DNA from 3 places in the Clostridium saccharobutylicum DSM 13864 genome. Region 2 is predicted to be linked to each of the others. Evidence: riboswitches for the same ligand, from Rfam matches in the RefSeq annotation. Region 2 holds a riboswitch; each other region holds the start of a gene.
The links. A riboswitch is a leader RNA that binds a small molecule or an ion and turns the genes downstream of it on or off. The one in region 2 is predicted to bind S-adenosylmethionine.
Positions count from the first base shown of each region.

Region 1: it holds a riboswitch for S-adenosylmethionine, as region 2 does, so the genes downstream of both, CLSA_RS14745 (S-ribosylhomocysteine lyase) here and CLSA_RS01415 (trans-sulfuration enzyme family protein) in region 2, are expected to answer to the same signal.
Region 3: it holds a riboswitch for S-adenosylmethionine, as region 2 does, so the genes downstream of both, CLSA_RS19390 (methionine ABC transporter ATP-binding protein) here and CLSA_RS01415 (trans-sulfuration enzyme family protein) in region 2, are expected to answer to the same signal.

Region 1 covers NC_022571.1:3,386,835-3,397,368, forward strand. The annotation lists gene CLSA_RS14720 (hypothetical protein) at 154-690, opposite strand; gene CLSA_RS14725 (MBL fold metallo-hydrolase) at 1,173-1,976, shown strand; gene CLSA_RS14730 (IS4 family transposase) at 2,910-4,178, shown strand; gene CLSA_RS14735 (homocysteine S-methyltransferase family protein) at 4,447-6,867, opposite strand; gene CLSA_RS14740 (vitamin B12 dependent-methionine synthase activation domain-containing protein) at 6,857-7,540, opposite strand; gene CLSA_RS14745 (S-ribosylhomocysteine lyase) at 7,570-8,031, opposite strand; SAM riboswitch class I at 8,178-8,286, opposite strand; gene CLSA_RS14750 (MraY family glycosyltransferase) at 8,561-9,514, opposite strand; gene CLSA_RS14755 (V-type ATP synthase subunit D) at 9,696-10,337, opposite strand; gene CLSA_RS14760 (V-type ATP synthase subunit B) at 10,341-10,534, opposite strand, start outside.
Region 2 covers NC_022571.1:287,109-297,642, forward strand. The annotation lists gene CLSA_RS01395 (peptidase domain-containing ABC transporter) at 1-1,918, opposite strand, end outside; gene CLSA_RS01400 (HlyD family secretion protein) at 2,784-4,223, shown strand; gene CLSA_RS01405 (ABC transporter ATP-binding protein) at 4,229-4,966, shown strand; gene CLSA_RS01410 (ABC transporter permease) at 4,957-6,228, shown strand; SAM riboswitch class I at 6,551-6,667, shown strand; gene CLSA_RS01415 (trans-sulfuration enzyme family protein) at 6,907-8,055, shown strand; gene CLSA_RS01420 (trans-sulfuration enzyme family protein) at 8,182-9,318, shown strand; gene CLSA_RS01425 (MarR family winged helix-turn-helix transcriptional regulator) at 9,675-10,160, opposite strand.
Region 3 covers NC_022571.1:4,457,094-4,467,627, reverse strand. The annotation lists gene eno (phosphopyruvate hydratase) at 1-1,067, shown strand, start outside; gene secG (preprotein translocase subunit SecG) at 1,312-1,545, shown strand; gene rnr (ribonuclease R) at 2,025-4,211, shown strand; gene smpB (SsrA-binding protein SmpB) at 4,773-5,243, shown strand; SAM riboswitch class I at 5,540-5,661, shown strand; gene CLSA_RS19390 (methionine ABC transporter ATP-binding protein) at 5,765-6,733, shown strand; gene CLSA_RS19385 (methionine ABC transporter permease) at 6,733-7,371, shown strand; gene CLSA_RS19380 (MetQ/NlpA family ABC transporter substrate-binding protein) at 7,515-8,339, shown strand; gene CLSA_RS23245 (hypothetical protein) at 8,416-8,568, shown strand; gene CLSA_RS19375 (DMSO/selenate family reductase complex A subunit) at 9,075-10,534, shown strand, end outside.

The DNA.
Region 1 (10,534 bases), 2.0 Mb from region 2:
ATCTTTGTATTATACCCTTATTATATGATATTTCATATTTTTGTCTATATATTTTTATATTTTTTATGTAATTTAAATTATTTTTATGTAATTAACCCTAAAAAAATGAACTATCTCAAGCTGAAATCAACTTTTAAGATAGTTCATTTTCTATTATATAGTCTGATGTGTTCTAAAGTCTCCAAAAACATTATAAATACTCTTGTTGCGTGCTTTTGCTATTGCTCTTATTAACACATATGCTATTATTCCATCTATAGAATGATGTATCATTGTCCCTATAGTTGTTATAAGTAATATAAAATTTAGATTAATACCAACGAAAGGTATTACAACTAACATCTCTAACAATCCATGTATTGGTGCTGTGATTGCTACCGCTTTAACATAACTTCTATTTTTCATTATGATTTTAGCACCTATATATCCAACAATAATATGAGTTGCTGCCCTTGCTACTACTGGTGCTGGTGTGCCTGCTAATAAAAAGCCAAGTGTAGATCCAATTCCAACCACAACTGCTACGAATGGTGATATCAGCATTGATAACATCATTGGTACATGTGATGCCAATGTAGCTGAAAATGCTGGTGGAACATAAAATCTTAAAAATGTAAATTGAATAGGTATTATAATTGCTAACGCAGTAAGTAATCCCGCATAAACCATTTGTCTAATTTTAGTGTTCATTTATTTTCCCCCTTGTTTTCTCTGTATATACACAAGTATATAGTATAATAATATTTAAGTAAATACTTTTCGCTCACTTCATATTATTTCCACATAGAATACTTGCCTTTACATTCTATTAATTTTATAATAAGAATTGATTTAATCTGAGTCACTATAAATGCACTAATTTAATATAATAAACTTTATTTTATAACTGAGGTTGTATTATTATTATTTGCGTTTTAATTAGACTTTAGTCATATAAAAATAATAAATCAAAGTAACTTAGGCACATGAAAGAAAATAACAAGTCCAAAATGTCATGATTATTTTTCATCAGGCAAGGAAGCGGATTTGTCTCATAGCAGGCTATTAGACAAATCTGCTAATTTAAGCGTATGCGAATCGAGCTTCATCATGATGAAAAATAAGCTTGGCAGATGAACTTGTTATTTTTTTAAATTTGCCTTATTACCTATAATATAAAAGGAGATTTTAACATGGAAAATATAACTATGATTGGTACAGGCTCTGCTATGGTCACAAAATGTTATAATACCTGCTTTACATTATCGCAAGGGAATGAACATTTTCTTGTAGATGCTGGTGGTGGTAATACTATACTAACTAACTTAGAAAAATTAAATATATCTGTTAATCAAATACATAATATGTTCATATCTCATAATCATAACGATCATATCTTAGGGAGTGTTTGGGTTATTCGTGCAGTTGCTCAAAGTATACTTAATGATAAATATAATGATAATTTCAATATTTACTGTCACAAAAATTCAATAGATGCTATAAAACTAATATCTAGTGTTGTACTTCAAAAAAAATTTTTAAAATTATTTGATAATAGAATATTATTTCATGAAATAGTTGATAATTATAAAACTACAATATTAAATAGAAATATTACTTTTTTTGATATACATAGCACAAAAGAACTTCAGCACGGATTTAGCACTACATTATTAAATGGAAAATCACTTACATTTCTAGGCGATGAACCTTATAGAGAAGATGTCAAAAAATATTGTGAAAATGTAGATTATTTACTACATGAAGCATTTTGTTTATATTCTCAAAAGGATATATTTAACCCTTACGAAAAACATCATGCCACTGTAAAAGATGCTTGTAGTAATGCGAAAAAATTGAATGCAAAAAATATACTTTTATACCATACAGAAGATAAAAATCTTGAACAAAGAAAAGATCTCTATATAAAAGAAGGAAAACAAGAATTTAATGGAACTATATATGTACCCGATGATTTAGACATTATAAATCTTTAATTACAACTAAATTATAGATAAATAACTTTAGTTGTAGACTTATGTGGTGGCTTTACCGAAATCAAATACATTTTTGTTCCACAGGACTATGAAAATTAGTTGGAAGTTTCTAAATGAGCTATTGTTAATTCCTGCATGCTCCTTAAACAAGTTAAGGACAAGCAAGAATTAACAACAGGCTCATTAACAAACTTCACAACTAATTTTCAAATGCCTGTTTCACAAAAATGTATTTGATTTCTAGTATAGATAACTCATTAAGTTTAGTAAACATGTATATATATTGTAATTATAAGTCCAATTCTTAAGTCACGCTTATAGTTTAAATATACATATCCAAAAGTGTACATATATTACATTTATTCATATAATGCTACCTTAGAAAATTTTTATAGCTGTGCTTTTTAGACTGTAAATTGTTTATATATAGAATTCAATATTCATAACAAAACATATAGATTGTTTTAATTTCAAAAATATCAGTAATTTTTAAGTTTCATAAGTCTAAATACAAACGAGAAAACCTATAGGTGGATGGATAAAGTCTATTTTATAGAATAAATTATAGAAAAACTAATCGCTTAATATGTTGTTTTATAACGATTTGCCGATTGTAAAATTTTGTTTAATAACATCCTCCTATAGATAAACAAACTTCGAAATATATTTAATACTAGAAAGAAGCTATATTCTTTTTCGGAGTGTTGCATTTATAATTGGGCTGTAGGTATTTCTTCATTATAAGTTGTTCCATTTTCGCTTGTCACAAAAGTGAGAATCGAAATTTTACATTTCGTTCTTCGAACTTTCTCAGTGAGCGCTCAATGTCGTCAACTTAAAGAAATATATAAAATTAATAAAAAAACACTTGACAATAATTAGAAAAAATGAAGCCTCATTATAGATATTAAATTTATAGCGAGGTTTGATTTTATGAAAAATATTAAATTATTATCCCAAATTTTAAAGAAAACAAATAAATTAATTATTTCCAATGAGTTTAAAGAAGCGTATAGCTTAGGTAATTCATTTTCAAGAAAAAGAAAATTATCTTTTTCTAATGCAGTACATTTTATTTGCTCCGCATTACGAAAATCTATGGCTACAGAAATAAGTAATTTCATTGAAGAGCATACATATTTAGATTTTCCTTGTATATCAAAACAAGCATTTTCTAAAGCAAGACAAAATATTTCCCCTGAAGCATTTAAAGAATTATGCAGATTATTTGTTGATTCTTTTTATAGCTCAACAAACAATTTAAAAAAGTGGAATGGATTTAATGTTCTTGCTGTCGATGGAACCTCTTTGCAAGTTCTTGATACAATTGAATGTGGTGAATATTTTGGATTAAGTAAAAATCAAAATAAAGTACAAACTGCTATTGCGTCGGCGTCAGCCTTATATGATGTATTAAATGATATAATAATTGATGCGTCTGTAACTAAATTTAGAACTAGTGAAAGAGAAATGGCCAAACAACATATAAATACACTTAATAATGAAAAATTACTCAATAATAGCATTGTAATTTTTGATAGGGGCTATCCTTCTTATGATATGTTTGATTATTTAAACGATAGAAATTTATTTTTCTTAATGAGAATATCATCTTCATTTAAGATAATACAATCTATTTCTTCTGAAGATTGTATTTTTGAATATAAATCAAAAGGAGAATTGAAAAAAGTAAGAGTTATAAAAATAAAACTTTCTGCTGACACCACAGAAATATTAGTAACTAATATATTTGATGAAATTATTACTCCTAATCAATTTAAAGAATTGTATTTTCTTAGATGGGGAGTTGAATGCAAATATAAAGAACTTAAAAGTAGTATTGAAATAGAAGAATTTTCTGGAACTAAGCCAATTGCAATTGAACAAGATTTTTATGCATCTATTTATATATCTATGGTTGCAGCACTTATAAAGAAAGATGCCGACGCTGCAATAGCAAATAAAAATAAAGATAAAAATTTAAAATCAGAATATCAAGCAAATAGAAATTTTATATTATGTGACGTTTTGAAGAAGATAATAGTTATGATGGTAAAGCCTATTTCAGGAAAAAGAATATTAGAACATATATTAGAAAAAGCTAAAAAAATACGCTCACAAATACGTCCAAACCGTAATTGTGAGCGAAAAAACAAGCACCCAAGGAAAAAGCATCATTCTCAAAGGAAATCTTGCATATAAGTTTGTAAAAACTAAATATTTCCAAAATTCTACTTTTGCCAGTAGGTTTATTAATTATACCATTTTTTAAGAAATATAGCATACGCTATTCGAAATTTGTAGTAATTTTTTCATTACTATTTTACTAAGTTGACGACATTGAGTGAGCGCTTGCCTTGGGAGCATGCATAATGGTGACAACTTATAATGATAGAAATCCACAGCCCAATTATATAGCAACCGAGAAAAAGAATATAGCTTCTTTCGGTTGATTACATCTTAAATTTTATTAGCCTAAAATCTTTTTTGCAATTTCTACAGATTCTTTTGCATCTTTTGCATAAAAATCTGCACCTATTCTATCTGCTGTATCTGCAGTAACAACTGCTCCACCGACAAATATTTTTCCAGAATAACCATCTTTCCTCAAAGCCTTTATGGTTTCTTCCATACTTCTAAGCGTTGTTGTCATAAGTGCGCTTAGCCCAACTAAAGATACATTATGTTTTTTTGTTTCCTCAACAACAGTCTCAATTGGTACATCTTTTCCTAAATCTATGACTTCATAACCATAGTTCTCCAATATAACTTTTACTATATTTTTTCCTATATCATGAATGTCACCTTTTACTGTTGCAACTATTATTTTACCTTTTGAAATAGTTTGAGAATCATTTTTAACTATTTGAGCTTTTAAAACATTAAATGCATTTTTTACTGTTTCAGCTGCTTGTATTAATTGAGGTAGAAAAAGTTCTCCTTTTTCATATTTTTCTCCTACTATATCTAACGCGGGAATTAAAAACTTATTAACTATTTCAAGTTCTTTATATTCTTTTAAAAGTTCTACTGTTGCTTGTTTTGCTTCTTCCTTTAAACCTTTAACGACTATATATTTTAAATCCTGCTGCAACCCAGTACTATTTACATTTTCTGTTTCTTTTTTAGAATTTGTGCTTACATCTTTAATATTAACATCTGTATTCACTTGAACATTAGCATATTTTTTTATATATATTTCTGAATTTCTATCATGATTATATAAAACATTATAAGAATCAATAACTCTCATCGTGCCACTTGCATTAGGATTCATTATAGGTAAATCCAAACCATTAGCTAATGCTAGTGATAAAAATGTTTCATTTATAAATTCTCTATTTGGAAGTCCAAAAGATATATTCGAAACTCCAAGTAAAGTTTTAAGACCTAATTTTTCTTTTACCATTCTTACAGCTTTTAGTGTTTCTTGAACTTCTTCTTGTTGAGCTGATACAGTAAGTACTAAACAATCAATAAATACATCTTCTTTTTTTATACCATACTCTATCGCTCTATTTAATATTTTCTCAGCTATTTTAAATCTTTCTTCTGCTTTAGGCGGAATCCCTCTTGCATCTAAAGTTAACCCAACTACACTAGCTCCATACTTTTTCACCAGTGGCAGTATGCTATCTAATACCTTATCTTCTCCATTTACTGAATTTAATATAGGTTTTCCATTATAATACCTAAGACCTGCTTCTATTGCTTTAGGATCTGATGAATCTATTTGAAGTGGTGTATCCATTATTCCTTGTATTTCTCTAATAACTTTATGCATCATTTTAGGCTCATCAATTTCAGGTAAACCAACATTTACATCTAAAATGTGTGCTCCATCTTCTACTTGTGAAACAGCTTGTTTTAGAATATAATCTAAATCTTCATTTTTTAATGCTTCTTTAAATAATTTTTTTCCTGTTGGGTTAATTCTTTCTCCTACAATTCTTACACCGTCAATTTTCACTACATTTGAAGGTGTACAAATTGCAGAATAATTATGCTGTTTTATAGGTTGAAGATTTTTGTTTTTTACTCTAGAACACAGTTCTTTTATATAATCTGGTGTAGTTCCACAACATCCTCCAATCACTCTAACACCTAAGTCAATGAAACCACATAATGTTTCCGCAAATTCTTCTTTTGTCACATCATACTTTGTTTCATTTCCTATAGACAGTGTTGGAAGTCCAGCATTAGGTTGAACCATTACTGGTATATTAGATAAACCACAAATTTCTTTAACAATAGGTTCCAATTGCTTTGGTCCAAGTGAACAATTAACTCCAAGTGCATCCACGCCCAAGCCTTCAAGAACAAGTACCATAGCTTCAGGTGAACAACCAGTAAATGTCCTCATATTTTCCTCAAAAGTCATTGTACAAAATACTGGCAAATCGGAATTTTCCTTTGCTGCAAGTATGGCTGCTTTAAGTTCATATAAATCAGTCATAGTTTCAAACAATATTAAATCTGCACCTGATTTCACACCTTGAACAATCTGACGTTTAAATATCTCATATGCTCTATCAAAACTTAATGTTCCCATAGGTTCAAGCAATTCTCCTATAGGTCCAATGTCTAATGCAATATATGTGTCACTATTTTCCCTTGCCTTTTTCGCAATTCTTATAGCTTGATCAACAGCTACCTCAACCTCTAAATTGCATAATTTTAATTTCAGTTCATTAGCTCCAAATGTATTAGTTGTTATTACATTTGCACCACTTGCAATATATTCTTTATGAATTTCTTCTATTATTGATGGTTTCGTTATGTTCAAAAGTTCTGGATTTTCACCTAACTTCAATCCTTTCTTTTGAAGCATGCTCCCCATTGCTCCATCGAATATTAGTATATTATCTTTTATATAATCTTTAAGCCCCACAAGTTTCTCCCTCTCTCCTAAAGCTGCAATTTTCATAGTTACTGCATTCTTTACAGCTTTTTTTCTTCTTTTCAGTACCTTTATCAATGATTCCTATTATTGCTGTTACAGATTTTCTGGGAAATAATAAATTATTTTCTGATACTGTAAGTCCAATTTTCTTTTGAGCATCCAACGCTCTTAAAAAATTATTTTGCACTTCTAAAGGTAAATCCCCATATCCTGGACTATATCTAAATGTTATATCTTTACCTTGGATTTCTGCTTTTTCTTTTACAGAATTCTCTACTATGTCACAGATTTCTTCTACTGCAGTAGTTGCACATGCATCCAATATAAGTGCCTTTGTCAAATTAGTCTTTTCATATAATCGTGTTCTCTTTTCAATATCATTTCCCAGCGTCACTGCCATTAAAACACACTTTTTAGAATCTTTCAGGTGATTTTTAATATCATTACCATATAAAACTAAATTTGTAGTAAGAATTTCAACACCTTCATCAATTATTTTTATATCGTTATATTGATGAATTTCCCTAGGTGTAATTACTCTTTTTATTTCTTCTCTACATTCGTCAATAATATTCATAATGTTATCATCAATAACTTGACCTTTATGTCCTAGATAACGAAGCACTTCCTCTTTATTAATATCAATTTCGAAAGCATTCATATTATTATCACCTACTTTATCGCTTATTGCTATTCTCCATAAATATTTAATGAAAATCCTTTTTCTAAAGCTTTCTTTGCATATTCTTTAGCACCAAATAAAGATAAATCTCTGTAATTTCCACATTGAGTTGGATTTGCTGCTGGCATTTCTTTGGCATCTAATATTATTTTTAATGAAGTTTCCAATGCTTCTTTAATTTCACTAGCTTCTCTTTCTCCCCAAACAGAAAGATAATATCCTGTTCTACATCCCATAGGTGATAAATCAATTACTCCCTCTAAATGATTTCTTAATTCATGAGCTAATAGATGTTCTAAGCCATGCATAGCTGCTGTTCCAAATGCTTCAACATTAGGTTGTAAAAATCTTAAATCAAATTTAGTTACCTTATCCCCATGAGTTCCATCAAGTACACAGCATCTTCTTACATATGGTGCCTTAACCTTGTTATGATCTAATTCAAAACTTTCTACATTCTTATTTTCCATAATATTTCATTCCTCCATATTTTAAATAATATATTTTTTATAACAATATAATTATTGAGCACACTTTTTCTTAGAAAATTGAATTATTAATTTTCTAAAGAATAAAAAAAGCCTAAAGGTATTCCTTTAGGCTAAAAGCTCAAAATACCTTATCTATCAGTCTTTACACTGCAGGATTTAGCACCACATATATTTATAAAATATATTGGTTGCTGGGTTTCTTCGGGCCAGTCCCTCCACCACTCTTGATAAGTTTAATATTTAATTAATTATATCTTACTAATTTAACTTTGTAAAGTTTATTCTGAAATGTTAATAAAATTATAATATATATGTTCAAAAGTCATTTATATTAGACTAAGTAACAACAATTTAATTTTATTTAAAAATTAAATTTACAATATATTTATTTAAATTTAATAATAAATTATATAAATCAGTACACTTGTATATATTAAATTAGTACCTTGGTATATATTAAATTGTTTGTAATAAACTATGTATAATCAAGATATAATCTTAAGCAATTTTATCTTTTTATTAATAGCAGTATTATTGAAATCGCACTAAACATTAAGCTTAGTAACATTATACATATAACAACTTGTTTTTTTGAAAAACCTTTTTCCTCAAGTCTAAAATGTATTTGACTTCTATCTGCTTGATATACAGGTTTTCCTTCTAAAAATCTTTTTAATATAACAAATAAATTATCAAATATAGGTACAGCTAAAGCTAATATTGGAATAAACAAACTCAATACAGTCGCTTGTTTAAATGCACCACCCAATGCAGTAATACTCAAAATAAATCCCAAGAAATTAGCTCCTGAATCTCCCATGAATACTCGTGCTGGTAATTTATTATAATAAAGAAATCCTAAAGTTGTTCCCGCTAATATCATAGATACATCAGCAGATGGAGGATCTTGGTTTAATATTAATGCTGCCGCAAAAAACGTCATTGCTGAAATAAATGATATTCCTCCAGCTAATCCATCCATTCCATCAGACCAATTGATTACCGTTGTTACCCCAAATATCCAAGTTATTGTTAGTATAAACTGTATTGTTAGACTTAGTGTAATAAACTCACTAGTAAATGGATTAGTGAATCCAACAAATCTAATACCTGATTTAAATACTAATATCGCTGATAATAATTGAATTATCAGTCTGGGAGATATAGGAAATTCTTTTCCCTTTGTTTTATAATAATCATCAACTAGTCCTATTAATAATATTAGCGTTGCTGCTATAAACACAACAATCTTTTGCTCCATATCATTATGTATAAATATAAAATACGAAATAAAAAAACCTAAATATAATGCTATTCCTCCACATAATGGTGTTGGTGCTCTATGTTGTTTTCTTTTGTTTGGTTTATCTGTAAATTCTAATTTATTAGCTAGTTTCATAAGAAATGGCATGGTAATTAGTGCAATTAATGCTGCAACTACCATTTCTAATATATAATCCATCTTATCTACTCCTTAGTTAGGCACATGAAAATAAATAATATTTTTGAATATGCCGAAAGTCTTGTCATAATATCTAATCTCAAATTTGGTTTTTACTACCTATTTGATTATACTATTAAAGATATTCTATATCAATTACAAAATTATTAAGTTTAGACACGTGAAAATAAATAGTTTTCTATTATCCTCTTTGCTCTATCATATTTTTAACCTTCATTAATCTAGTTGTAGCCGCTCTTTCATTTTCATCAAGTCTCATCCTAATATATTTTATAGTCTCTTCAAGATCTGGAATCGTCCTATATTCAAGAGCATTAACTCTTCTTCTAGTGCTTTCAATTTCACTAGCCATTAGCTGACATGATTTCTCTATTTCAGTAAGCTTAAGCAAACTTGGCAAAACATCATAAAGTTTAGCTAAAGCATCATCAAGTTCTGAGGAGGTACTTACAAAACCGTATGGATATATACTACCTTCATCTTCTTTTAGTTGTCTCTTGAAGTTCATTACTGGTACAGATACACTCATTATGTTCTTTTCACTAACTTCAACTGAAATATGTTCCTTAGGATAAGCTATGGCTTCTTCTAAAAATTCTGAACTCATGACAGCTCTTGCCATAACAAAATCATTAAGTGAGATTTGAAGCTCACTCTCAACTTCTTTTCTTAATTCATTATTATGCTTAACAAGACTAATAAATTGTCTCATTAGCTCATCTTGTTTATCTTTTAAAAGCTTATGGCTTCTTATTGATGTTGATAATCTCTTTTTTAATTTAGAGAGTTCCATCCTAGTAGGATTGACATTCAATTTTGCCATAGACTATTCTTCCTCTCTTATCATATATTTTTCAAGATATTCATCCCTAATTCTCTTAAGTTCAGATCTTGGAATCAACTTTAATAATTTCCATCCTAAATCTAAAGTTTCTTCAACTGTTCTATTTGTATCGAATCCCTGAGATACATATTCTGCTTCAAATGCTTCAGCAAATTTAGCAAGTTTTTTATCGGTAT
Region 2 (10,534 bases):
TTAATAATGCTCTAGCAATTGCTAATCTTTGCCTTTGTCCACCTGAAAGATTGCTTCCTTTCTCTTCTAAAAGAGTTCCATATCTTAGTGGTAAGCTATTTATATATTCATGTATTTGGGCTTTTTTACAAGCAGCTATAATTTCTTCATAATTTGCAGAGTAATTAGCAAATTGTAAGTTTTCCATTATTGTTCCTGAAAAGAAAAATGATTCTTGAGATATATAGCTAATCTTATCTCTTAATGATTCTTTATTTATATCCTTTATATTATAATTATTTAATAAAATTTCACCTTTCTCAATTTCATAAAATCCCATTAAAAGCTTTGCAATGGTAGTCTTTCCTGAACCGCTTTCTCCTACTAAAGCTATTTTTTCTCCAGCTTTTACATCTAGAGTTATATCTTTTAGAACTAATTGTCTTGTACCATATTTAAAATCAACATTTTTGAATTGTATCTCTCCAAGTAATGATTGTGGATTAATTTTTTTATCTTCATTTTTTGCTTTTTCGAGTTCCAAATCTAATATTTCACCTAATCTATCACTTGCTACTAGTGCGCTTTGTAATTGTGGCTGTAAATTTATTATTCTCTCTATTGGTTCAATAAAGTATGCAAGTAACGCATTAAAGCTTATTAATTCACCAATTGTTATTTCATTTTTTAAAATAAGAGTTCCTCCAAGCCATAAAATGCATATACTAAAAATACATTTAACCGCATTCTTAAATGACCCTTGAAGATTGTTTGTATATCCGTATTTAAATAAACTTTTAATAAATTTTATGAATTTCTTTTCAGTTTCTAAGTTTACCTTTCTTTCTCCGTTGAAAGCTTTTATTGTTTCTATTCCTTCTATAGATTCAACTAAATATGATATCAACATAGAATCATCTTGCATAACATTTCTATTTACTTTTTCTAATGGCTTTTTAAATAGAAATACTAAAATAAAGTATATGAATATAGGTATTAAACAGGTTATAAATAATTTTGCACTTTGCATATATAAAATTATTCCACCAGCAATGGCCATTAAAAGATCAATCATAATAGTCAATGTTGCAGATGAAATTGCATCTCTTATTTTTCCAGCATCAGTAAACCTTGAAATAATCTCACCTACTCGTCTTGTACCAAAAAAATTCATTGGTAAGTTAATAACATGGTTATAATATCCTAATAGTAATGGAATATCTATATTTTGAGACATATATAAAAGTAATAAACTTCTAAAAAACTCAGTTATAGTTTTAAATATAGCTAATACAATCATTGCTATAGATACTGTGATTAAGCTTCCATGTAAGTTACTTGGAAGTATATCATCTATTAAAAATTTAAAATAAAATGATCCTATAATTCCTAGAAGTGTTATCAATATGGATGATATAAAAACATTTGCTAGAAGATTCTTTTGAACTCTAATTAATCCCCAGAATCTCTCAAATAGTCCTTTAGTTTCATCACCCTTTTTAAATGAAGGTGTTGGAACCATTAGAATTAAAACTCCAGTCCAAATTTTAAAAAACTCCTCAGGTGTATATTTAATAATGCCATTCCCAGGATCTGCAATTAGAATTTCATTTTTAGAAACCCTATGTATAACAACATAATGCATTAAAGTGTCATTAATAATAACATGAGCTATTGAAGGTTTTGGGAATTCTTCAAATATATCTTCTGGTTTAGATACTTTTACCCCTTTAGCGGAGAAGCCTAAGATTTCAGCTGCTTTTACAATTCCATATGCGGAAGTACCTTGTAAATCAGTTCCAGAAATCTCTCTTATTCGAGATATAGGAATTTTTAATCCATACTGTTTTGAAATAGTTGCTAAACAAGCAACACCACAATCTTTCATATCATGTTGTTTAATGCAATAATATTTTTTTATTAAACTGAACGTTTTTATTCCTCCTTTTATAATGAAAATGAAATTAGTTAAATGGAAATAAATTATTTACATAAACTAACTAATAAAAATATATACACTATATTATGTTACAATTCAATAATAATTGCTTAAAAAGTAAATTATTAGCTATAAACGGAATTATCAGCCAAAATAATACAAATATTAACTAAAATTTCGTTTAATGTATAATTCTTTACGTTTAGATGAATATATATTTACATATTATATATATTATGTAAGTGCAGAAGATGAATTTTATGACTGAATAGTTATAAAATATTTATAATTAAATGGAGATCTTCCAAGGAAAATCTCCATTTATCTAAACTTAAAAAAATATATATTAAAAGCAAATATACTACATATTTCTATTATTAATTAAAATATTTCTTTTTATTACGAATGATATACTTTTTATGCTAATATTATTGAATTTTTACAAGGGATAGTGTATATATTTTTATGTCAGCTAACTTTATATATAGATTATGATTTGATAAAAGATACTATACTTAATATATAAATAACTAATTGAAATAAGAAAGGATTTAAATTACTAAAAGATAATTGTGGAGATTTATCTCTGAAATTATAGATAATATTATAGATAAACTTTTTAGTTTTTAATTACGCCTTAATAACTCCAAGTGTTTAAGAAAAATTTAATGTTCTTTTACACTTATATTAAATTAAGAATGTTATACTTAATTACATAATAAACTTATTTTGTGTAATCTATGGATTAAATAATGGTTGAAATAGGAGGAAGGTTAAGAAGAAGCTAAAAAATATCAAAAATATTTTGGTTATTTATATTATTCATAGATTAAAAAAGTTATGAAAAATGGGGGTAAATTTTAGAATGCTAAAATTGAATATCAAAAAATTAAAACCTAAAGGTATAAGTTCTAATACTTTAAAACCAAAAAGGAAATTAAAGGAAAAAGTGATGCTTTTAATTATTGCATTTATAGTAATTATAGCTTTTATAATAGGTAAAGTAATTATGCCTAAGCCATTACCAAGTGCTAAATGCACGACTTTGTCAAAAGGAGAAATTGTAAATAAGGTAAGTGTTTTGGGCAAAATAAAAAGTGAAGAGTCTACTAATATATATAGTACAGTAGATAATGTGATTAAAGAAGTTAATGTAAAAGAGGGAGACAAAGTTAAGGCAGGAGATGTTTTAGCGATATTAGATTCATCAGGATTGGAAAAAGATCTTGAACAACAAACAGCAGCTGCTGACGCAGATGATGCTAGTATTAGAGCCGATATTGATTCTACAAAAAAGGCATATGATGATGCATTACGATTACATGATGAAAGCGTGAATTCGGAAATAAAAAATGCTGAGGAAGCTTTAAGAGTAGCAAAGATTAATCTTGATGATAAAAATAAAATATATGAAAAGAATAAAACACTGTTTAGTGCAGGAGCAATTACAGAGAGCGATTTAGATAAAACTAAAATAGATTTTGAGACTGCAAGTTCAGATTATGAAAAAGCAAAAGTATCATTAGAAGATTCTAAAGCTAAATCTGACCAAGCATTAAATACAGCTAAAAGTAGTTATGATACAGCACAAGCAAAAGGCAGTGATAAAAGTAAGCGTATTGGAATTGAAAAATTAAAACAACAATTAGACAATTGTACAATTAAAGCTACTACCGATGGTACTATTACAAATGTAAATGCTGTTGTAGGAAATCCAGGTAGTGGAGTTTTATTTCAAATTGAGGACTTGGACAATATGGAAGTAACTGTACCAATTAAAGAAGTTGATATACCAAATGTTAAGTTAGGGCAAAGAACTGAAATAAAAACAGATGCAACTGGAGAGGAGATTATTTCTGGAGAAGTAACGAGTATTAATCCAGTTGCAGGAAAGGAAGTTATGCCTCAAAGTCAGGGTAAGTCAGGCAGTGGCATGCAACCTCAATCTCAGGATACAAGTTCAGATTCAGGATTTGAAGCTAAGGTTAAAATTAATGACAAGAACGAAAATATGAGAGTAGGAATGAGTGCAAGAGTAAATATTATTACAAGTGAAAAATCAGACATTTATTCAGTGTCATCAGAGAATATAGTTGGAGATGGAGATAATAAAAGTATATATGTAGCAGAAAAAGATGGTCAAAAACCAAATGAGTATATAATTAAGGAATTACCAATAAATACAGGACTTGAGTCTGATTTCAATATTGAAATTTCAGGTGAAGGAATTTCTGATGGAATATTCGTAATTGATGATCCTTCAACATATAAAGTTGGAGATAAAATCCAAATAAAAGAAGGGTGAGTTCTTTGAGTGAAAATGTAATAGAAATGAAGAATATTGTTAAAAGTTTTTATATTGGGACTCCTAATGAGTTGAATATACTTAAGAATATAGATATAACAGTAAAAAAAGGTGAATTTGTATCAATAGTTGGAACATCTGGTTCTGGTAAAAGTACTTTGATGAATATAATAGGAGCTCTGGATAGACCAACTTCTGGAACATATATTTTAGGTGGTACAGATGTTAATGAACAAACAGATAATGGATTGTCAGAAGTAAGAAATAAGAAAATAGGTTTTGTATTTCAAACATATAATTTAATACCAAGAAGTTCAGCTTTGAAGAATGTTGAATTGCCAATGCTGTACTATGGAATGAATAGACATGAGAGAAAGGAACGGGCAGAGCAACTTTTAGAACTAGTTGGAATGAAAGATAGAATGAAACACCAGCCAAATGAATTGTCAGGAGGACAGAAGCAAAGGGTAGCAATTGCCAGGGCGCTTGCCAATGATCCAAGTATAATACTTGCAGATGAACCAACTGGAGCACTTGATTCAGTAACAGGGAGGCTTGTTATGGATTTATTTCATAAGGTACATGAAGTAGAAGGCAAGACCATAGTTCTTATAACTCATAACTATGAACTTGCAGAAGAAACAGAGAGAATTATAACATTAAAGGATGGAAAGATAGTAGCAGAAGAGTATAATGATAAGTATATAAGAAGATTTCCAAATGGTGAAAAGATATGTTTATAAAGGAGAATATATTACTTGCAATAGCAGGTTTAAAATCAAGTAAAATGCGTGCGCTATTGACAATGCTTGGAATTATAATAGGAATATCATCTGTCATAGCAATTTTTTCCATTGGAAATGCAATTACTTCTACAGTTTCAAGCGAATTGGATAAATTAGGTGGCAATAATATGTCTGTTCGGATAAAAGAAAAAAGTGAAGACAATGATCAAGGAGAAAGCAGATCAAGTAAATCACTAGAAGATAGAGATCTTATTTCTTTGGATCAAATAAATTCAATTCAGCAAACATTTTCGGATAGAATTAGCAGTATAAGTATAGAGACAGATTCGGGAAATGGAAAAGTAAAGGATGGATATTTATATAATAATATAGCTGTTACAGGAGTAAATGACGGATATAAGGATGTTAATGGTGTCAAATTAATTAATGGAAGATTTATTTCTGACAAGGATATTAAAGGAATGAAAAAAGTTGCTGTAGTTTCGGATAAACTTGTTAATAATATGTTTAAGGGTAAGAATAATCCTTTAGGTAAAGAAATTAAAGTTTATATAGAAGGTAACATCGAAACATATGTTGTTATAGGGGTATATGAATATGAGCCCCCTTCTTTTCTTGAAGGGGGAGGAACTGCTACAAAAGAAAAAGATATACAAACTAATTTATATATTCCTATAACGACAGCAAAAGCAGGAGAAGAATATAAAAATTATTATAGTTTCATGATTAAGCCTAATACGAATACTGATTCAGAAAAGCTTATGAAAGATATGAAAAAATATACAGATAAATTATATAAGGATAATAAAAATTGGACATTAGAAGTTAGGAACTTTAAAAATCAAGCACAATCATTTACAACGATACTTAATTCAATATCATTGGGTGTATCTGTAATTGCAGCTATAGCTTTACTTGTAGGTGGAATAGGTGTAATGAACATAATGCTTGTATCTGTTACAGAAAGAACAAGAGAAATAGGAACAAGAAAAGCTCTTGGGGCTAAGAGTATTCATATAAAAATGCAGTTTATAACGGAATCAGTTATAATATGTACAATTGGTGGAATTATAGGAATGATACTTGGAATTGGAATGGCGGCAATTACATGTAAATGCTTAAAGTTACCAGTATCTGTATCTGCTCCGATAATTTTAATAAGCTTTACATTCTCAATGGCAATTGGAGTATTCTTTGGGTATTACCCTGCTAAAAAAGCAGCCAGCCTTGATCCAATTGAAGCATTAAGATATGAATAATAAGGCACATTCAAATAAATATGGAGAGATAATTAATTTAAATGAAGTTAATATTTCTTATTAATCTAAGGCACAATCAAAAATAATAGATCAGTATGCTTCCATATTTTACGTCATGCTTCATCAGTAAATTTAGCTAATAGAGCCACTATGAGCTGAATTCATCTCCTTGTCTGACAATAAATATGCACCGTATCTTTGGTCTATTATTTTTTTGCTTATAATTAATTACATAGAAAGTCGATAAATTTACTAAAAAATGTTGACATAAAGGTTTTATCAAGTATAATTAATAGTGACAATTAAATATTTAGATAAGTTAATCTTATTAAGAGTGGTGGAGGGACCGGCCCTATGAAGCCCAGCAACCTGAAAAAATCTTCATTTAAATTTTTTCGTTGGTGCTAATTCCTGCAGGAGAAATCCTGAGAAATGAGAGGAAAATTAAGTTTCATTAAAACTTATTATTATGACTATTTTGTCACTTCTTATTTCGAGAAGTGACTTTTTTATTTGCAAAATTAATATAATTTTTAAAGTTACAATTAATTTTGAGTGTTTGAATTTTATCTTTGGAACTATAAAACTAAATATAAAATAAGGCACATTCAAATAATAAAAAACAATTTAGGTACATATCTAAAATTAAAGAATCAAGTAAATAGAGGGGGCATAAAAATGACAATAAAAAAATCGTTTGAAACAATTGCAGTTAATGGAGTATCAGGTGGAGATAGAAGAACAGGGGCAATAAGTTTTCCTATATATCAATCTGCTACATTTAGACATAATGGATTAAATAATAGTACAGGGTATGATTATTCAAGAGCTCAAAATCCAACAAGAGAAGAAACTGAAAAGACATTAGCAAGTTTAGAAGGTGGAAATGAGGCGATAGGTTTTTCAACAGGAGTAGCAGCAATTACAGCCTGTATAAACTTATTTAAGGCTGGTGATCATGTTATTTTATCAGATGATTTATATGGTGGAACTTATAGATTATTTAGTGAAACTTATAAGGAATTTGGATTAGAAGCTACATTTGTAGATACAACCGATACAACAAGTATAGTAGAAGCTATAAATGAGAATACAAAGGCAATGTTTATAGAAACTCCTTCAAATCCAATGATGAAAGTAACTGATATAAAAGCAGTAGCTCAAATAGCTAAAGAGCATGATTTATTATTAGTTGTAGATAATACTTTCTTAACACCATATTATCAAAGGCCATTAGAACTTGGAGCTGACATAGTAATTCATAGTGGAACTAAATTTTTAGGTGGCCATCATGATTTATTAGCAGGATTTATAGTTGCAAATGATAATAATATAATAGAAAGATTGAGAAGAATTCATATGTCAACAGGAGCGACATTATCTCCATTTGATTCATGGCTAGTTTTAAGAGGAATTAAGACGTTACACATAAGATTAGACAGAGCACAAGAGAATACTTTGAAGGTAGCAAAATTTTTAGATAACAATCCTAAAATTGAAAAAGTATATTATGTAGGATTAGAAAATTTTGATGGATATGAATTGAATAAGAAGCAAGCAACTGGATTTGGAGCAACATTATCGTTTAGAGTTAAAGATAAATCATTAATAGAAAAAATACTTAATAATGTAAAAGTAATAAGATTTGCAGAAAGTTTAGGTGGAGTTGAAACATTAATAACATATCCAATTACTCAAACACATTCAGAAATTCCAGAAGAAATTAAGAAAAGATTAGGTGTTGATGAATATTTACTTAGATTATCAGTTGGTATAGAAAACGTAGATGATTTGATAAATGATTTGGATAATGCAATAGGAAAATAAATTTTATGTTTTAATAAGGGACAATCAAAAAAATAATAAATTAGTATACTAGCATATTTGTTTTATTATTTTCTTTCAGGTGATTAATAAGCAAAATAAAATAAAAATAAGAATGGGGCGTTAAATATGAATTTTGGAACTAAATTAATACATGCAAGCGGAGATATAGATCCAGCAACAGGATCTGTAAGTACTCCAATATATCAAACATCAACTTTTCATCAATTTGATATAGATAACTTTGGAAAATATGACTATTCAAGATCTGGAAATCCAACTAGAGATGTATTGGAAAAGTTAATTGCAGAGCTTGAAGGCGGAGAAAGAGGTTTTGCATTTGCATCAGGAATGGCAGCAATTGCATCAGTATTATCGATATTTTCAGCTGGAGATCACATTATAATTTGTGGTGATGTTTATGGTGGAACATATAGAGCAGCAACAAAATTATTTTCAAGATTTAATATTGATTTTACTTTTGTAGATGCATCAAATATTGAAGAGATAAGAAGCGCTTTTAAGGAAAATACAAGAGGACTTTATTTGGAAACACCTTCAAATCCATTATTAAAAGTTACGGATTTAAGAGCTGCTAGTAGAATTGCTAATGAGCATAATGCAATAACAATAGTAGATAACACTTTTATGTCTCCATACCTTCAAAGACCATTAGAACTTGGAGCAGATATAGTAGTTCATAGTGCAACTAAATTTTTAGGTGGGCATAGTGATGTATTAGCAGGACTTGTTGTTACTAAAACTAAAGAACTTAGTGATAGGGTTTATCAAGTGCAAAATACATTTGGTGCTGTTCTTGGACCACAAGATTCATGGCTTTTAATTAGAGGAATTAAAACTTTAAAAGTTAGACTTGATGCACTTCAAAAAAGTGCACAAAAATTAGCAGAGTGGCTTGAAGGAAGAGATGAAGTAGAAAAAGTTTATTATCTTGGACTTGAGTCAATGGAAGGAAGAGAGTTACACTTAGAGCAAGCATATGGTGCAGGTGCAGTTTTATCATTTAAATTTAAAGATATAGAAAGAACAACAATATTTTTAAACAATGTAAAAAATGTAGCTGTAGCAGTAAGCTTAGGTAGTGTTGAAACTATAGTTTCATATCCAGCTAAAATGAGCCATGCAGCAATTCCAAAGGAAGAAAGAGAACAACTTGGAATTACAGATACATTAATAAGAGTGTCTGTAGGATTAGAAGATATAGATGACTTGTTAGGTTCATTCCAAGAAGCAATAGAAAAATAGATAAAGCTTTGGATTTAGATTTATGTGGTGACTAACCGAAATGAGAAATATTTTTGTTACGTAGGACTATGAAAATGTCGCTGAAAGGTTCTAAATAGATGGTTGCATTCACTTTAGCATGTTCCCACTGTTCAGTGTGACAGGCTAAAGTGGAACAACCATCTATTTAGAACCTTAAGCAGATCATTTTCAAGGCCTACTACACAAAAATATTTCTCATTTCTAGTAGATATATTAACCACAAATAAGTCTAATTCTTAAATTGGATATTCATACATGTTCCTTAAGCAAGTTAATGACATGCAAGAATGGAACAACTTCTGCCGAAGAAATCCTACAGTCATTTTCACAATCACCTATTTAAGCTTTTTAAGTACAGTTATAACATTTGATAAAGAGTTATCTAATGTAGAAACTTCGTTATCAGAAAGAGATGATATTTTTTCAGCTAACGAATATGAGAATGCTTTACGAAAAGCATTTAATAAATCATAAGCTTTTTCAGTTAGTTCAACTCTAAGAATTCTTCTGTCGTTAGAATCAGGGTATCTATTAACTAATCCACAATTAATTAAATTATCTATAATTGGAGTCATATTAGATTTTGATATTCCTAAACTATATGCTATTTGAGAAATGGGAGATGAATTATAGTTTAGAAGGTAAAAAACAACTCTAGCATGTGAAGGTGGAATTGAAAGGTCTGAAAAGTGCTCTTTTTCATTATCAAATGTTAATTGAAAAATTTTTGCTATGTCCTGCACATTAGTTATACTATTTTGAATAATACATAAAAAGTCTACCATTGAATCTGCGACTTTGAATAAATTATCTTTATCCATATTGAAACAATCCTTCCTAAGAGAATATATGAGTAAATTATAAACTATTAATAAGGCATAATCAAAAAAATAACCAATTCATCTGCTAAGCCTATTTTTATCATAGGAAGCTCGACTCGCATGCGCTTGTTGAGTAAGCGATTCATACCAAATCATAGATTTGGGTTCATTGCTCATGTCAGCATATTCACCTAATATCCCACTGGAAGATCAATATGTTTTCTTACCTGATGAAAAATAATCATGACATTTTGGAATTGTTATTTTCTTTCATATGCCTAATTTGAAAACAACATAAAAGGTTATTGACTTATAATAGTTATAAAAATATAATCAATATTATGAAATAGTATCCTATGATATTAATAATTTGG
Region 3 (10,534 bases), 940 kb from region 2:
CAATTGCTGAAGAATTAATTGGATGCAATGTATTTGACCAAACTTATATTGATGAAATGCTTATTAAATTAGATGGAACTCCTAATAAAGGCAAGTTAGGTGCTAATGCAATTTTGGGTGTTTCATTAGCTGTTGCAAATGCTGCTGCAAATGCTTTAGCAATGCCATTGTACAGATACATAGGTGGAGTAAATGCAAAAGTATTACCAGTTCCTATGATGAATATTTTAAACGGAGGTTCACATGCTGATAACTCTGTAGATTTACAAGAATTTATGATTATGCCAGCTGGAGCTCCTACATTCAGCGAAGCTTTAAGAATGTGCGCTGAAGTTTATCATACATTAAAGAAGATTTTAAACGACAAAGGATATGCAACTGGCATTGGTGATGAGGGTGGATTTGCTCCAAATTTAACATCAAATGCAGAGGCACTTGATGTTATAATAGAAGCAATAGAAAAAGCTGGATATAAACCAGGAGAAGAAATCTTTATTGCAATTGATGCTGCTTCATCAGAATATTATAAGGATGGTAAATATGTATTAGAACATGAGGGCAGAACATTAAGCTCAAAAGAGATGGTTGATTTCTTTGAAGATTGGGTTAATAAGTATCCTATTATTTCCATTGAAGACGGTATGGCAGAAGAGGATTGGGACGGATGGAAGTTAATTACTGAAAGATTAGGAAAGAAAGTTCAATTAGTTGGTGATGATTTGTTTGTTACTAATACTGAAAGACTTGAAAAGGGTATTGAACTTGGAGTAGGTAATTCAATCCTTATTAAGTTAAACCAAATTGGTACATTAACAGAAACATTAAATGCTATAGAAATGGCTAATAGAGCAGGATATACAGCTGTTGTATCTCACAGAAGTGGTGAAACAGAAGATACTACTATAGCTGACTTAGTTGTTGCTGTTAATGCAGGACAAATTAAAACAGGTGCACCAGCAAGATCTGAAAGAGTTGCAAAATATAATCAATTGTTAAGAATTGAAGAAGAATTAGATGAGGTAGCAGAGTATAGAGGTAAGAAGGCTTTCTTCAATATTAAGAAATAGTTATTAATGACATGAAATTGTTATTTTGTGAATCTATCTGAAATAAACAAGGGTATTTTAGAGTTTTTTCTAGAGTACTCTTATTTTTGTAAAAAATTTTAACTTGTGCAAGCTGAAAATAAGTCTAAATAATATAACTTAAATAATCTAGCTGTAAATTTGTAATTGAGAAAAGTTGTAATAATAGAATAATTATGATATGATTTAACATATGTATTATACATAATTATAGGAGGTGTTACCTATGAAAAATATATTTTTAGTCCTAGAAGTAATATTAGGAATATTCACTATTGTGACTGTTTATATGCAACCAAGTAAAGCTGATGCGTTAAGTGGTTTAATACAAGGAGCTACAACAGATACATTTTTTGCAAAAAATAAGTCTAGAACTAAGGAAGTAATTCTTGTAAGATTAACATACATATTTATGGCTCTTTTTGCGATAAATACAATTGTGTTAAATATATTAAAGTAATAGTTTAAGCTACTTAAAATGTAAGTAGCTTTTTTGTTTGTATATAAATAAGTAAGTTTTAGACTTATGTGATACTTTGTCCAAAGTAAGCGGATTTTTTTGCTCAGTTGCTATAGAATCCACTTACTTTTTGTTTTTAAATATATTTCAACATTTTCAGTAACCGAAATAAATGCATGACTTCTATTTGGGGTAATAATCATATAAGTTTAAGATTTAACTTGAATACCTATAGTATGTTTGTTATAAAGGGTAATATGGATATTATAATATTTATTTTTTATTATATATTGAAATAAATTAAATGATTAAGTTAATAATATATAATAAGGCTAAATAAAAATTATATTCTATGTTATCTAAATATAATATATAAGTATAAAATATAATATAGTAAGTTTATATTAGACTATGTTATTATGGTAGTATATAGATACAAAGGAATAATATATAGAAAATTGTATAGTGGAGGAATAGTTATGGGAATAAAGCAAACATTAGCAAGTTTTATGAGAGAAACTGCATATACCCCAATGGATATTGAAGAATTAGTTGCCATATTTGATATAAAGAAAAATGAATATAATGCATTTAAGAAAACTTTGAAAATGATGGAGCATGAAGGAATAATAAGAAGAACAAAAACTAATAGATATATGATAGCAGAAGGTGAAGAGCATCAGGAAGAAGGATTAGTTATTGGAACTCTACAATCTCATGCAAAAGGTTTTGGATTTTTAATTCCTGAAGAAGAAGGACAGAAGGATGTCTTTATTCCTAGTAATTGTATAAATGGAGCTTTTAATGGTGATAAAATCTCAGTAAAAGTAACAAGGGAAGATACAAAGACTAAGAAAAGGGAAGGTATAGTAGTTGAAATCCTTGAAAGAAATACAAGTAAAATTGTTGGAGTATATGAAGATTCAAAAAACTTTGGCTTTGTAATTTCAGAAGATACTAGAATGACGCAAGATATATTTATATCAAAGAAAGACAGAAACAATGCTAAAGATGGGGACGTAGTTATAGTTAAAATAACAAAATGGCCAGATGGAAAAAGAAAACCAGAAGGTGTTGTTACAGAAATTTTAGGTAGAAAAGGCGATAGAGGAATAGATATTTTAATGATCATTAAAAAGCTTGGATTGCCTGAAGAATTTCCTACTAAAGTATTAAATTTTGCTGAAAATATTTCCGAGGAAATTGATGAACAAGAGTATCTAAGCAGAAGAGATTTAAGAGATTTAAGAATGGTAACAATAGATGGTGAAGATGCTAAGGATTTAGATGATGCTGTATCTATTGAAAAGTTACCAAATGGGAACTTTAGACTAGGAGTTCATATTGCGGATGTAACTAATTATGTTAGAGAGAATAATCCATTGGATAGGGAAGCATTAAAAAGAGCAACTTCGGTTTATTTAATTGATAGAGTTGTTCCAATGCTACCTAGAAAATTATCAAATGGTATATGTTCGTTAAATCCTAGAGTAGACAGACTAACATTAACTTGTTTTATGGAAATAAACAATAAGGGAATGGTTGTAGATCATGAAATAGTTGAATCTATTATTAAAACTAATGAAAGAATGACATATACAGATGTTACAAAGATTTTAAAAGATCATGATGAAGAGTTAATAAAAAAATATGATTATCTTTATGATGATTTTAAGTTAATGGAAGAGCTTTGTAATATTTTAAGAGAGAAGAGAACTAGAAGAGGAGCCATTGATTTTGAAATCGCAGAAGCTAAAATAATATTAAATGAATTAGGTAAACCAATTGAGATTAAACCTTATGAACGTGAAATTGCTAATAGAATGATTGAAGAGTTTATGTTAGCAGCTAATGAAACAGTAGCTGAGCATATGTTTAAAACTAAAATACCGTTTGTATATAGAATCCATGAAAGCCCTGATGAAGAAAAACTAACAAAGTTTAAGGAATTTGTATATAATTTAGGATACAATATTAGTTGGACAGAAGAAATACATCCTAAGAGTTTCCAAGAAATTTTAGAGAAAGTTAAAGGACAAAATGAAGAAACTGTTGTAAGTACCTTATTATTACGTTCAATGATGCAAGCTAAATATGCACCAGCATGTATAGGACATTTTGGCTTAGCAGCTCAATATTATTGTCATTTTACTTCTCCAATAAGAAGATATCCAGATTTACAAATTCATAGAATAATAAAGGAATATTTGCATGCACAAATAGATGAAAAGAGATACAATAGGTTGAAAAATATAGTTGGATATGCAGCTAAGCAGTCATCAGAAATGGAAAGAAAGGCACAAGATGCTGAAAGAGAAGTTGATGATTTAAAGAAAGCAGAGTATATGCAAGATAGAATTGGAGAAGAATTTGAAGGAATTATATCTTCAGTTACAAGCTTTGGAATATTCGTTGAATTACCAAGTACAATTGAAGGGTTAGTTCATGTTAATGATTTAAATGATGATTATTATGTATTTAATGAATCACATCTTTCACTAACTGGAGAAAGAACTAAAAAGGTATATAAATTAGGAGATAAGGTTAAAGTTGAATGTGTGGATGTAGATATAGCTAATAGAGAGATTTTCTTTAGAATTACAGAAGAACCTAAGAGAGAAGATGAAATAGCTGATAAAGATGATAGTCAAATTCAAATTAAATGAAGGAGACTAAGATACGATAGAAAAAAGCTTAGAGAGGGCAAGTTATAGAATTTAAATAATTATAGAATATATAAGATATTTTATAATTAATAGAGATATTCTGAAGAATATTTATTTAATCATTCTTCAGAATATTATTTTGAAATTAAAGTTAACTATTATTTTATATTTAGCATTATTAAAATAAACAATTAGATTCTATTTTTAATATGTAAGTTTTGAAAAATAATTTGTATCAAAATAAGTAACAGTAACTTAATTTTACTTGAAAATTAAAAATATAAATATATATAAGTTATAAAAAATTTTATTCATAAATTCTCGGTCTCAGCAAAAGAAGTAAATAGCAAAATTTATTATTTATGGATTTTATTAATTAGAACATATAGATATATGTATATTTCTATATGTTTCTAAAGTTGATTTGTAGGAATGCGTATAATATAATCTTAAGTAAGGCATATGAAGGAAAGTAAAAAGTTGAAATTATAAAGAATTAGAAGAGTAACTTTTTATTTTTTCAATGTCTCTAAAGAAATATAGCCATAGTAGGTGATTAAAGTGGTAAGAAAGAAAAATGAAAATTCATTAGCTGAAAATAGAAAGGCTAGACATGATTACTTTGTTGAGGAAGCAATGGAAGCTGGATTGGTTTTAGTTGGAACAGAGGTTAAATCTATAAGAAAAGGAAGAGTAAACCTTAAAGATTGTTATGCTGATATATACAATGGAGAAATATTTATAAAGAACATGCATATAAGTCCTTATGAGCAAGGAAATATATTTAATGTAGATCCAGTAAGAGAAAGAAAATTATTATTGCATAAAGATCAAATAAGAAGATTAGATGCTTTAGTATGCCAAGATGGATATACTTTAGTACCTTTATCACTTTATTTAAAAGAAGGTAAGGTTAAGGTTGCACTTGGAGTATGCAAAGGTAAGAAAAATTATGATAAGAGAGATGCAATGCTTGAAAAAGCACAAAAGAGAGATATTGACAGAGCTATAAAAGAAAGAAATAGATATTAAGGCATATGAAAAAATTAATCTTAGTAGATGGACTTGTTATTTGTGATTGTGCTTAAGTTGCTTAAAATTTGTTTTTAGGAGGCTTTTTATTTTTTATTTTATTTGGTGTAGAAATTTGTTGTGCATTTAAAATAAAAATTAAAAAGTTCTTGCAATATATTAAACAAGCATATATAATAAAATTAATCCGATGATAATACTTTGGATTAAGCAGTTAATAATAATTATTATTTAACTGTTGACAAAATAAAAGAATATTTATATAATCATGTCAGAAACTAATTAAATAGTCTGATATCTTATCAAGAGTGGCGGAGGGACTGGCCCTGTGAAGCCCAGCAACCGAAATAGTGGTTCATTTACCAATATATTATACGGTGCTAATTCCTGCAGCTTTTTTTTAGCTGGTAGATGAGAGGGTAAATTTGTGTAGTGTATTGCGCGCTAGAGGTTTATTCTCTAGCGCTTTTGTTTTTTAGTTATCCGGAAACTAAGTAAGGACAATTAGGGAGGAATGTGTTTTGGTAGAAATAAAAAACGTAGTTAAAAGTTTTGGGAAAACACAAGTTATAAAAGATGTATCAATGAGCATTAAGCAAGGTGAAATTTATGGAATAATAGGACATAGTGGGGCAGGTAAATCCACATTGCTTAGATGTATAAATGGACTTGAAACTTATGATGGTGGATCTATTAATGTAATGGGGAAAGAGGTCTGTTCGTTAAGTGGTTCAGAACTTAGAGAATTTAGAAAAGATTTAGGGATGATTTTTCAAAACTTCAATCTTTTACAAAGAAAAAATGTATTTGATAATGTTGCACTTCCTCTTGAAGTGTGGGGATATGATAAGAAAATAATTGAGACTAAGGTATTAGATTTACTTAAATTAGTTGGCTTAGAGGATAAAAAACTAAGCAAACCATCGCAACTTAGTGGTGGACAAAAGCAAAGAGTGGCGATAGCAAGAGCATTAGCATTGGATCCAAAGATATTACTTTGTGATGAGGCAACATCAGCGTTAGATCCTAAGATTACAAAGGATATTTTAGCTTTACTTTCTAAAATTAATAAAGAGCTAGGGATAACAATAATAATGGTTACTCACCAAATGGAAGTTATAAAAGAGGTGTGTCAAAGAGTTGCATTATTAGATGGTGGAGAAATAAAGGCAGAAGGAAGAGCAGAAGATTTATTTTTAAAGCCGGGAACTTCATTAAAGAAATTCCTAGGTGAAGAAGATGAAGAAGAAATATTGCCAGAGAGCGGAGTTAATATTAAGTTATTTTTCCCAAGTAATTCTTCAGAGAATGCACTTATAACTAAAATGGCGAGAGAGCTAGAAATAGATTTTTCAATAGTTTGGGGTAAACTTGAAAAATTTAGAAGTGAAGTATTAGGGGGGCTTGTAATAAATATAAGCGAAAATGATAAAGATAAGGTTCTAAAGTACCTTGAAGGTAAAGAAATTTTGTGGGAGGTGCTTAAGTAATGAACGAAATAATAGGAAAAGCGTTAATAGAAACATTAGAAATGGTTTTTGTATCAACTACATTTTCTGTAATTTTAGGTTTTATACCTGCAATTTTATTAACAGTTACTGCAAATGATGGCTTAAAACCTAATAAAATTATTTATAATATTTTAGATTTTATTGTTAATACATTAAGAAGTTTTCCATTTGTTATATTAATGGTAATAATTGTACCTTTAACAAAAATAATTGCAGGTAAATCAATAGGGACAGTGGCAGCAATGGTTCCACTTACAGTTGCAGCAGCACCTTTTGTTGCAAGAGTTATAGAATCATCTTTAAGAGAAGTAGATAAAGGTGTAATAGAAGCGGCAAAGTCTTTTGGGGCTTCAAATACTCAAATTATATTTAAAGTTATGCTTAAGGAAGCAATTCCTTCGATAATGTCAGGAATAACTCTTACAATAATAAGTATTGTTGGATATTCTGCAATGGCAGGTGCTATTGGAGGCGGAGGTCTTGGAGATGTAGCAATAAGATATGGATATCAAAGATTCCAAACAGACGTAATGATAGTAACATGTATTATTCTAATTGTAGTAGTACAAGTTCTACAACTTTTAGGAAATTATTTTTATAATAAATTATCAAAATAATTCACAATATATAATTAAGAAGTTATTTTCTATAAAATATATAAAAACTTTTATATATTTTATAGTTGCAAATATATTATAAAAAATCTTAATAATTAGATATCAAATTATTAAAGCATAAGCTTAAAATGGGGGTAATAAATATGAAAAAGAAATCAATTTTATCAATAGCTTTAGCGGGTGTAGTCGCATTAGGATTAGTAGGATGTGGAGGAACATCTACAAATACAGCATCTAAAGAAGATAAGGTAATAAAAATCGGGGTAACACCAAAACCACACAGGGAAATAGTAGATATAGCTAAACCATTACTTGAAAAAGAAGGATATACAGTAGAAGTAACTGAATTTAATGATTATGTTCAACCAAATACATCAGTATCAGAAGGTGAATTAGATGCAAACTTCTTCCAACATATGCCTTACTTAAAAGAACAAAATGAATCAAAGGGGCTAAATTTAGTATCAGTAGGAGCTATTCATTTAGAACCAATGGGATTATATTCTCATAAAATAAAAAGTTTAGATGAACTTAAAGATGGAGCTACAATTGCGGTTCCAAATGATCCATCAAATGAAGCTAGAGCATTAAAGTTATTAGCATCAAAGGGAGTAATTAAAATTTCAGATGGTGAATTAGTTACACCAAAAGATATAACAGAAAATCCAAAGAATTTGAAGTTTAGTGAATTAGAAGCGGCAGCAGTTCCAAGATCAATAGATGATGTTGATGCAGCTATAATAAATGGTAACTATGCAATAGAAGCTAAATTCAATCCATCTACAGATGCTATTATTATAGAAGATAAAGATTCAGAAGCTGCTAAGCCTTATGCTAATATAATTGCAGTAAAAGCAGGTAATGAAAATGAACAAAAAATTAAAGATTTAGTAAAAGCAATGACTTCACCAGAAGTTAAAGAATTTATAGAAAAAGAATACAATGGAGCAGTAATTCCAGTATTTTAAATTATAATATAAAAATAAGGATGAGCAATAGTTCATCCTTATTTTTATATAGATAAATAACTTGTAACTTAAGATTATGTGGCAAGTAACCGAAAGAAATAATGCTCTGTTTGTTTCGGTTACTAGAGAAAATGATTGTGGATTTCTAACATCACAAGTTGTACCCATTCCAGTATGCTCCTTAAACAAGTTAAGGACATACAAGAATGGAACAACTTGTGATGAATAAATCCTACAATCATTTTCTCAATGTAACACTCAACAAAAGAGCACCATTTCTTTCTAGTTTGGAATATATTCCGAAGTATAAGTATGGTTTGTTATTTGTTTATTTAAGTAGAATGATGTGATTAAGCAAGATTTTGTACTTGATAAAGTTTAATTAGTGTTATTATCGAGTATCTGTATCTATAAAATGTACTTTATCCCATCCGCATCTATATTGTTATGAATTTTGATATTATTTTATAATGCTTATTTAAGGCACATGAAAATAAATGACAAGCCCAAAGCGGCTATGAGATGTTCTTATATGCAGCATAGCTGCTTCTTTAAAGGTGCATATTTTTCATAGGACAAGGAAGCAAAGTGCCATCATAAGTCTATTATGCGATTTTTCTGACTCAGGATGATGGAAAATAGGCTAGTAGATGGATTTGTTGTTTATTTGATTGTGCCTAATTATAATTAATTCGATTAATTTTATAGGAAGATATGAGAAAGGAAATAGAAAAGATGAATAAACAAGAATTGGAAAGTCAAATTCAATTAAAGATATGGACATATAATTTCTTTGCAGTAAGTTTATTGAAAGTGCCATCAAAAGAAATTATAGATAATTTTTTAGATTATAAAAAAATTCAACAATTTGAAAAAGTTGAATTAAAAGAAGTAGAATTGCTTATTAAACAATTAAAGAAATTAAAGTCATACAAAAATGAAGAATGGATAAAGATACACGAGGAATATTCTTCTTTGTTTGAAGGAACACGAGGTTTTAATCTTCCATTATGGGAATCAGTATATAAGGGTAGTGAAAATATTTTATTAGATGAAAATACTTTAAAGGTTCAACAGTATTATAAAAAATGGGGAATTGGGGTAATCAGAGATATAAAGCAACCTTGTGATCATATTGGACTGGAGTTTAGCTTCATGGCTTGGCTTAATAAATCTATGATAAAAAGTTTAATAAGAGATGATATAGATGAGTTTAAAAAATATGTAGATGGACAATTGGAGTTTTTAAATAATCATATTTTAACATTCTTATCTTCATTTTGTGAAATATTACGAAAAAAATCAACACATCAATTTTATAAAGAAATATCTTATTTAGTTTTAGATTATGTCAATCAAGAAATAGATTCTCTGTTAAAATTGAAAGAAATAAAAATATTTAATAACAATGATGTTAATATACAATTACATGAAGATGATGAAAAACAGATAGGTTTGTATAAGCTTAGCGAGGATGAAATAAAGCAAGAAGAAAAGACGGAAGTTATATCAACTTCAGGGCGTAATAATTGTGGTGGACGTTGCATAATAAAAGCACATGTAAAAGGTGGAAATATAATTAAATTAACAACAGATACAGAAGAAGAAAGTGATGTAGGGCCGCAAATTCGAGCATGTGTCAGAGGTAGAGGGTATAGAAAAACATTTTTGAGTCCAGATCGTTTGAAATATCCAATGAAGAGGGTTGGACAAAGAGGTGAAGGCATATTTAAAAGAATTTCATGGGAAGAAGCAGTAGATATAATAGCATCAGAAATTCAGAGAATAAAAAAAGAATATGGACCTGAATCAAGGTATGTTAATTATTCAACAGGAGTTAGTGCAGTTCTAAGAGGAGATAGATTATCAAGAAGATTATTAGCTTTAGATGGAGGATATTTAGGATATTATAATGATTATAGCAGTGCATGTATTAAATATACAACACCATATACATATGGCACAATTTACGCGGGTAATAGTACAAAGGATTTGTTAAATTCTAAATTGATTATACTTTGGGGACACAATCCAGCAGAAACAATTTTTGATCCATTAATGGGATACTATTTAAAAAAAGCAAAAGAAGCAGGTGCAAAAATTATAGTTGTAGATCCTAGATATAGTGATACGGCAGCTGGATTTGCAGATCAATGGATAGGTCTTAAACCTACAACAGACAGTGCTCTTATGGA